2 regions of the Thermomonas sp. HDW16 genome follow, and region 1 is predicted to be linked to the other one. Evidence: predicted binding sites of a transcription regulator. Region 1 holds the regulator's gene; the other holds the start of a gene.
What was found. Region 1 encodes HrcA, which represses chaperone genes, less so after heat shock. Its sites were predicted from a motif close to TTNGCACTCNNNNNNNNNGAGTGCNAA; they were not measured.
Positions count from the first base shown of each region.

Region 2: groES (co-chaperone GroES) is a predicted target of HrcA. The motif match lies at 1,844-1,870, and genes of this name have one in related genera.

Region 1 covers NZ_CP049872.1:1,697,567-1,700,929, reverse strand. The annotation lists gene recN (DNA repair protein RecN) at 1-572, opposite strand, end outside; gene hrcA (heat-inducible transcriptional repressor HrcA) at 677-1,723, shown strand; gene grpE (nucleotide exchange factor GrpE) at 1,791-2,294, shown strand; gene dnaK (molecular chaperone DnaK) at 2,397-3,363, shown strand, end outside.
Region 2 covers NZ_CP049872.1:725,241-728,603, reverse strand. The annotation lists gene groL (chaperonin GroEL) at 1-1,451, opposite strand, end outside; gene groES (co-chaperone GroES) at 1,507-1,797, opposite strand; gene cutA (divalent-cation tolerance protein CutA) at 1,990-2,319, shown strand; gene G7079_RS03210 (protein-disulfide reductase DsbD) at 2,324-3,363, shown strand, end outside.

The DNA.
Region 1 (3,363 bases):
TTGCGCTCGCCCACGTCGCCGCGCGCAAGCAATGCGTCGCGTTCGGCGCGCAGCGTGCGCCAGCGCAGCGCAGATTCGCGCACGGACGCCAGCAAATCCGGATGCCGCGCATAGGCATCCAAGAGAGACATCTGCGTCGTGCGCGACAGCAGCGCCTGTTGTTCGTGCTGGCCATGGATTTCCACCAGCAATGCGGCCAGATCGGCAAGCTGGCCCATCGTCGCCGCGCGGCCGTTGATCCAGGCGCGGGAGCCGCCATCGGCACGCAGGGTGCGGCGCAGCTGGCAGGCGTCGCCATCGTCCGGGCCTTCATCAAGCATTTCGGCCTCGCGCAGCCAATCCTGCGCAGCAGGGCTGTCGGCCAGTGCGAATTCGGCTTCCAGTTCAGCGCGTTCGGCGCCCTGCCTGACCGCGCCGGCGTCCGCGCGCGCGCCGCACAGGAAACCCAGCGCATCCACCAACAGCGACTTGCCGGCGCCGGTTTCGCCGGAAATGACAGTCAGGCCCGCGCCGAATGCCAGCTCGGCATGGGCGACCACGGCGAAATCGCGGATGGACAGGCGGTTCAGCATCGGCGCGCATTGTGCCTGTTCACCGCATCACTCCGGTAGCCGGCCGCGACGACCGACGGCATGCCGTGCTTGCGCGTGGCCGGGGCGGCGCTTACAACATCGGCATGGCACGCCCGGGCACCGACATCAGCAACGACCCACGCGCGCGGCAATTGCTGCGCACGCTGGTGTCGCGGCATATCCGCGACGGCGAGCCGGTGGGTTCGCAGACCCTGGCCCGGCATTCCGGGCTGGACGTCAGCCCGGCTACGATCCGCAACATCCTGTCCTCGATGGAGGACGCCGGCCTGCTGGCCGCGCCGCACAGCTCGGCCGGACGCATCCCGACCGCGCAAGGCTATCGCTTGTTCGTGGACGCGCTGCTGCAGGTCAAGCCCTTGCCGGAAGGCGAGCTGAGCCGCATGCGCAGCGAACTGCCGGCCGGCGCGGGCACGCAGGCGTTGCTGGGTAGTACATCGGAATTGCTGTCGGCGATGACCCATTTCGCCGGCATGGTCAGCGTGCCGGGGCGGGAGAGTTTCGCCTTCCGCCAGATCGAGTTCGTGGCACTGGAACCGCAAAAGGTGCTGGCGATCCTGGTGTTCGCCGATGGCGAGGTACAAAACCGCATGGTGCAGGTGCGCCGCGCCTTCGATCCCGCCGAGCTGGAGCAGGCGGCGAATTACCTCAACAGCCATTTCGCCGGGCAGCCGTTGGCGCATATCCGCGCCGCCTTGTTGCGCGACCTGCGCAATGCGCGCGGCGAGATGGAGCGGTTGCTGGCGGATTCGATGGACCTGGCCGAACAGGCCTTCGCGCCGGGCAGGGACGACATGCTGGTCGCGGGGCAAACCAAGCTGATGGGCCTGCAGGACATCAACGACCTGGAACGCCTGCGCGCCCTGTTCGAGGCCTTTGCGGAGAAACGCGAACTGCTGCAATTGCTGGAACGCACGGCGAAAGCGCCGGGCATGCGCGTATTCATTGGCGATGAAACCGGGCTGGCGCCGCTGGAAGGCATGTCGCTGGTGACCGCGCCTTACGGCAGCGGTGGGCGGATGCTGGGCGTGCTGGGCGTCATCGGGCCCAGCCGTATGGCCTACGAGCGGGTGATCCCGGTGGTGGAGGCCACCGCGGCGGTCTTGGGCGCGGCCCTGTCGCCGGACGCTTGAATCCTTAGGCAGGCGGCCCCATAGCCCTAGTTGGACGCGGCACGGTGCCGCAAAACAGCCCGCAACCATGACCCAAGACCCCATGCAGGAAGCAAACGAAGCGGCCACCGATACGCCGCAAATCGACGAAACCGAGGTGCTGCGCGCCGAACTCGAGCAGCTGAAGGCGCAATCGCTGATCGAGCGCGCCGATCTCGAGAACCAGCGCAAGCGCCTGGCGCGCGATGTCGAAATGGCCCGCAAATTCGCCAACGAGCGCCTGCTCGGCGACCTGCTGCCGCTGTTCGACAGCATGGAGGCGGGTCTTGCCAACGCCACCGCGGATGATCCGTTGCGGGCCGGGTTGGAGTTGACCCTGCGCCAGCTCCACATCATCGCCGGCAAGAACGGCCTGACCGAAGTCGCGCCCGCCGCTGGCGACGCGTTCGACCCGGAAAAGCACCAGGCGATGAGCATGATCGATGCCGAGGGCGTGCCGCCGGGCGCGGTCGCGCAGACCTTCCAGAAGGGCTACCTGCTCAACGAACGCCTGCTGCGGCCGGCGCTGGTCGTGGTCGCGAAACAAGACTGAACGAATCCTTCGCGCGGCCCTTGAAGCCGCCCGCGAAAACCCCACATCACGGTCATCGGCGCGTAGCGCCCCAGACATTCAAAGATTCCAGAGGGAACACACATGGCTAAGATCATCGGCATCGACCTCGGCACCACCAATTCCTGCGTCGCCATCATGGAAGGCGGCAAGGCCAAGGTCATCGAAAACAGCGAGGGCGACCGCACCACGCCGTCCATCGTCGCCTGGACCAAGGACGGCGAAGTGCTGGTCGGCGCGTCTGCCAAGCGCCAGGCCGTCACCAACCCCAAGAACACCTTCTACGCGGTGAAGCGCCTGATCGGCCGCAAGTTCACCGACGCCGAAGTGCAGAAGGACATCGGCCTGGTGCCGTATGCGATCACCTCGCACGACAATGGCGATGCCTGGGTCGCATTGACCGACGGCAAGAAGCTGGCGCCGCAGGAAGTCTCCGCCAAGGTGCTGGAGAAGATGAAGAAGACCGCCGAAGCCTACCTGGGCGAGCCGGTCACCGAAGCGGTCATCACCGTACCGGCCTACTTCAACGATTCGCAGCGCCAGGCGACCAAGGACGCGGGCAAGATCGCCGGCCTTGAAGTGAAGCGCATCATCAACGAGCCGACCGCGGCCGCGCTGGCCTATGGCCTGGACAAGGGCGACAGCAAGGATCGCAAGATCGCGGTGTACGACCTCGGCGGCGGCACCTTCGACGTCTCGATCATCGAAATCGCCAACATCGACGGCGAGAAGCAGTTCGAAGTGCTGGCCACCAATGGCGATACCTTCCTGGGCGGCGAAGACTTCGACAAGCGCGTCATTGATTACCTCGTCGACGAGTTCAACAAGGAGCAGGGCATCGACCTGCGCAAGGATCCGCTGGCGTTGCAGCGCCTGAAGGATGCGGCCGAGCGCGCCAAGATCGAGCTGTCTACCGCGATGAGCACCGAGGTCAACCTGCCGTACGTGACCGCGGACGCTTCTGGTCCGAAGCACCTCAACATCAAGCTGACCCGCGCCAAGCTGGAAGCCCTGGTCGATGACCTGGTCAAGAAGACGATCGAACCCTGCC
Region 2 (3,363 bases), 970 kb from region 1:
TCGCCGTTGGCGGCGTTGTAGCCGAACGCACCGGTGCCTTCGACCACGCGGTTGAGGATGACCGACGGCTCGTCGCCGGCATTGGTCACGATCTCGCGCAGCGGGGCTTCCATCGCACGCAGCGCGATCGCAATGCCGTGGTTCTGGTCTTCGTTGGCACCCTTCAGGTTGGCGATCGCCGCCTTGGCACGAATCAGGGCCACGCCGCCGCCGGGGACGATGCCTTCTTCCACTGCAGCGCGGGTCGCGTGCAGGGCGTCTTCAACGCGTGCCTTCTTTTCCTTCATCTCGACTTCGGTCGCGGCACCGACCTTGATCACCGCAACGCCGCCGGCCAGCTTGGCCACGCGCTCCTGCAGCTTCTCGCGGTCGTAGTCGGAGGAGGTTTCCTCGATCTGCGCCTTGATCTGCTTGATGCGGGCCTGGATGCCTTCGGCTTCGCCGGCACCGTCGATGATCGTGGTGTTTTCCTTCGATACCTGGATCTTCTTGGCGCGGCCCAGGTCCTTGATCGTGGCCTTCTCCAGCGACAGGCCGACTTCCTCGGAAATCACCACGCCACCGGTCAGGATGGCCATGTCTTCCAGCATCGCCTTGCGACGGTCGCCGAAGCCCGGGGCCTTCACCGCGCAGACCTTGACGATGCCGCGGATGGTGTTGACCACCAGGGTCGCCAGCGCTTCGCCTTCCACTTCTTCCGCCACGATCAGCAGCGGCTTGCCGGCCTTGGCCACGCCTTCCAGCACGGGCAGCAGGTCGCGCACGTTGGAGATCTTCTTGTCGTACAACAGGATGAACGGGTCATCCAGGTCGGCCGACATCGACTGCTGGTTGTTGACGAAGTACGGGCTCAGGTAGCCACGGTCGAACTGCATGCCCTCGACCACGTCGAGTTCATTGTCCAGGCCGCTGCCTTCTTCAACGGTGATCACGCCTTCCTTGCCGACCTTGTCCATCGCCTGCGCGATCAGGTCGCCGATGTTGGCGTCCGAGTTCGCGGAGATCGCACCGACCTGGGCGATTTCCTTGCTGGTGGACGACGGCTTGCTGAGCGACTTCAGCTCGACGACCGCAGCCTTGACGGCCTGGTCGATGCCGCGCTTCAGGTCCATCGGGTTCATGCCGGCGGCGACCGCCTTCATGCCCTCGCGGATGAACGCCTGCGCCAGCACGGTGGCGGTGGTGGTGCCGTCACCGGCGTTGTCGGAAGTCTTGGAAGCGACTTCCTTCACCATCTGCGCGCCCATGTTCTCGAAGGCATCCGCCAGTTCGATTTCCTTGGCGACGGAGACGCCGTCCTTGGTGATGGTCGGTGCGCCGTAGCTCTTCTGCAGCACGACGTTGCGGCCCTTCGGGCCGAGCGTTGCCTTGACGGCATTGGCGAGCACGTTGACGCCGCGCACCATCTTGGAGCGCGCGTCCTCGCCGAAACGAATGTCCTTGGCAGCCATTGCGATTACCTCAAAAAGAATTCAATAGGGGAAAGTTTTCGGAAGCGACGCGCGATCAGCCGAGGATCGCGAACAGGTCGTCTTCCTTCACGACCAGCAGGTCGACGCCGTCGAGCTTCACTTCGGTGCCGCTGTATTTGCCGAACAGCACCTTGTCGCCGACCTTGACCTGCGGCGCGCGCACCTGGCCGTTGTCCAGCACCTTGCCGGTGCCCACGGCGACCACTTCGCCCTTGATCGGCTTTTCGGTGGCCGAATCCGGGATCACGATCCCGCCGGCGGACAGCTTCTCTTCTTCCATGCGCTTGATGACCACGCGGTCGTGCAGCGGCTTGATATTGGACATGACAACCTCGGTAAATGGTTGATTAACGTGGGAAAACCCGCGAATTCTAGCAGTCGCGCATGGCAAGTGCCAAAAACCAGGGCAAACAAAAACCCCAGCGGGGACGGACTGGAGATGGGGCGGCCTGGCGGCCTTTCAAGGGCCGGGGACTAACTTTCGGCAGACGCCGCCGGGCAGCACCGCCGCTACGCTATGCCGATGCCTGTCCTGATCTGCCTGAGCACCTGCCCGGATGCCGCCAGCGCCGAGCGCATCGCCACCGTGCTGGTGGAGGAGCGGCTAGCCGCCTGCGTGAACATCCTGCCCTGCCTGCGCTCCGTGTATCGCTGGCAGGGCGAAGTCGAAGCGGCGGATGAAGCGCTGCTGCTGATCAAGACCAGCGCCGAGGCCTATCACGCCCTGCAGGCGCGGCTGATCGCACTGCATCCCCATGAACTGCCGGAGCTGCTGGCGGTCGAACCCGCCACCGGCCTGCCCGCCTATCTGGAGTGGGTGGCCGGCCAGACCCGCCCGTTAGACTGAGCCGATGACCGCATCCCCTTCCCGCCTGCGCCGCTGGCTGGCCAGCCTCGCCCTGCTGCTCATCCTGCCTGCGGCCTCGGCCGTCGCCCAGGACTTCGAACTGCCGCCGGTGGACGAGGTGTTCGTGCTCTCCGCGCAAGCCACCGCGCCGGATCGCATCGAGGTGCGCTGGCAGATCGCCGAAGGCTATTACCTGTATCGGCACCGCACCTCGATCAAAGCGGATGCGGGTTTCAGCAACGCAAAGCTGGCGTTGCCCACCGGAGACAAGCACCACGACGAATTCTTCGGCGACGTCGAAACCTATCGCCAGCAACTGACCGGCACGCTCAGCGGCACGCCCGCAGCCGGCGCGACAAGCACCACGCTGACCGTGAAATACCAGGGCTGCGCCGATGCTGGCGTGTGTTATCCGCCACAAACGCGCACGCTGAAAGTCGCGCTGCCCGCCGCTGGCGGCGATGCCGGCTTCGGTTTCGCGAAAAAGGCCGGCGGACTGTTCGGCTTCGGCAATGCCGATACCGGTGCCACCGATGCCGCACCGTTGCCGGTGGAACAGGCATTCACCACCGAGGTGATCTCCGACGGTGGAAATACCCTGCTGCTGCGGCTGACCCCGGCACGCGGTTACTACATCTACCGCGACAAGCTTTCCATCAAGCTCGATGCCGGCAAGGGCCTGTCCGCCACGCTGCCGCCCGCATCGAAATTGCCGAAGGCGCAGCCTTATCGCGACGAACATTTCGGCAATGTCGCCGTGTATTTCGGCCAGGTCGAAATCGCCGTGCCGGTGACGCGTACGGTGACCACGGCCGCGAAGGGCACGCTGCTGCTGGGCTTGCAGGGCTGCCAGACCGATGGCATCTGCTATCCGCCGATGACCCGGAAGCTGGCGGTGTCGTTGCCCGCCGGCACGATCACGCCGGTCGCGGCCGTCGAACCGGCATCGGCCGAAACGATCGCCGCAACCACCAATACAACCGCCGCAACCAACGTCACATCCGCTGAAACCGCGCCCGTCACTTCTGACGCCGCTGTCATTAG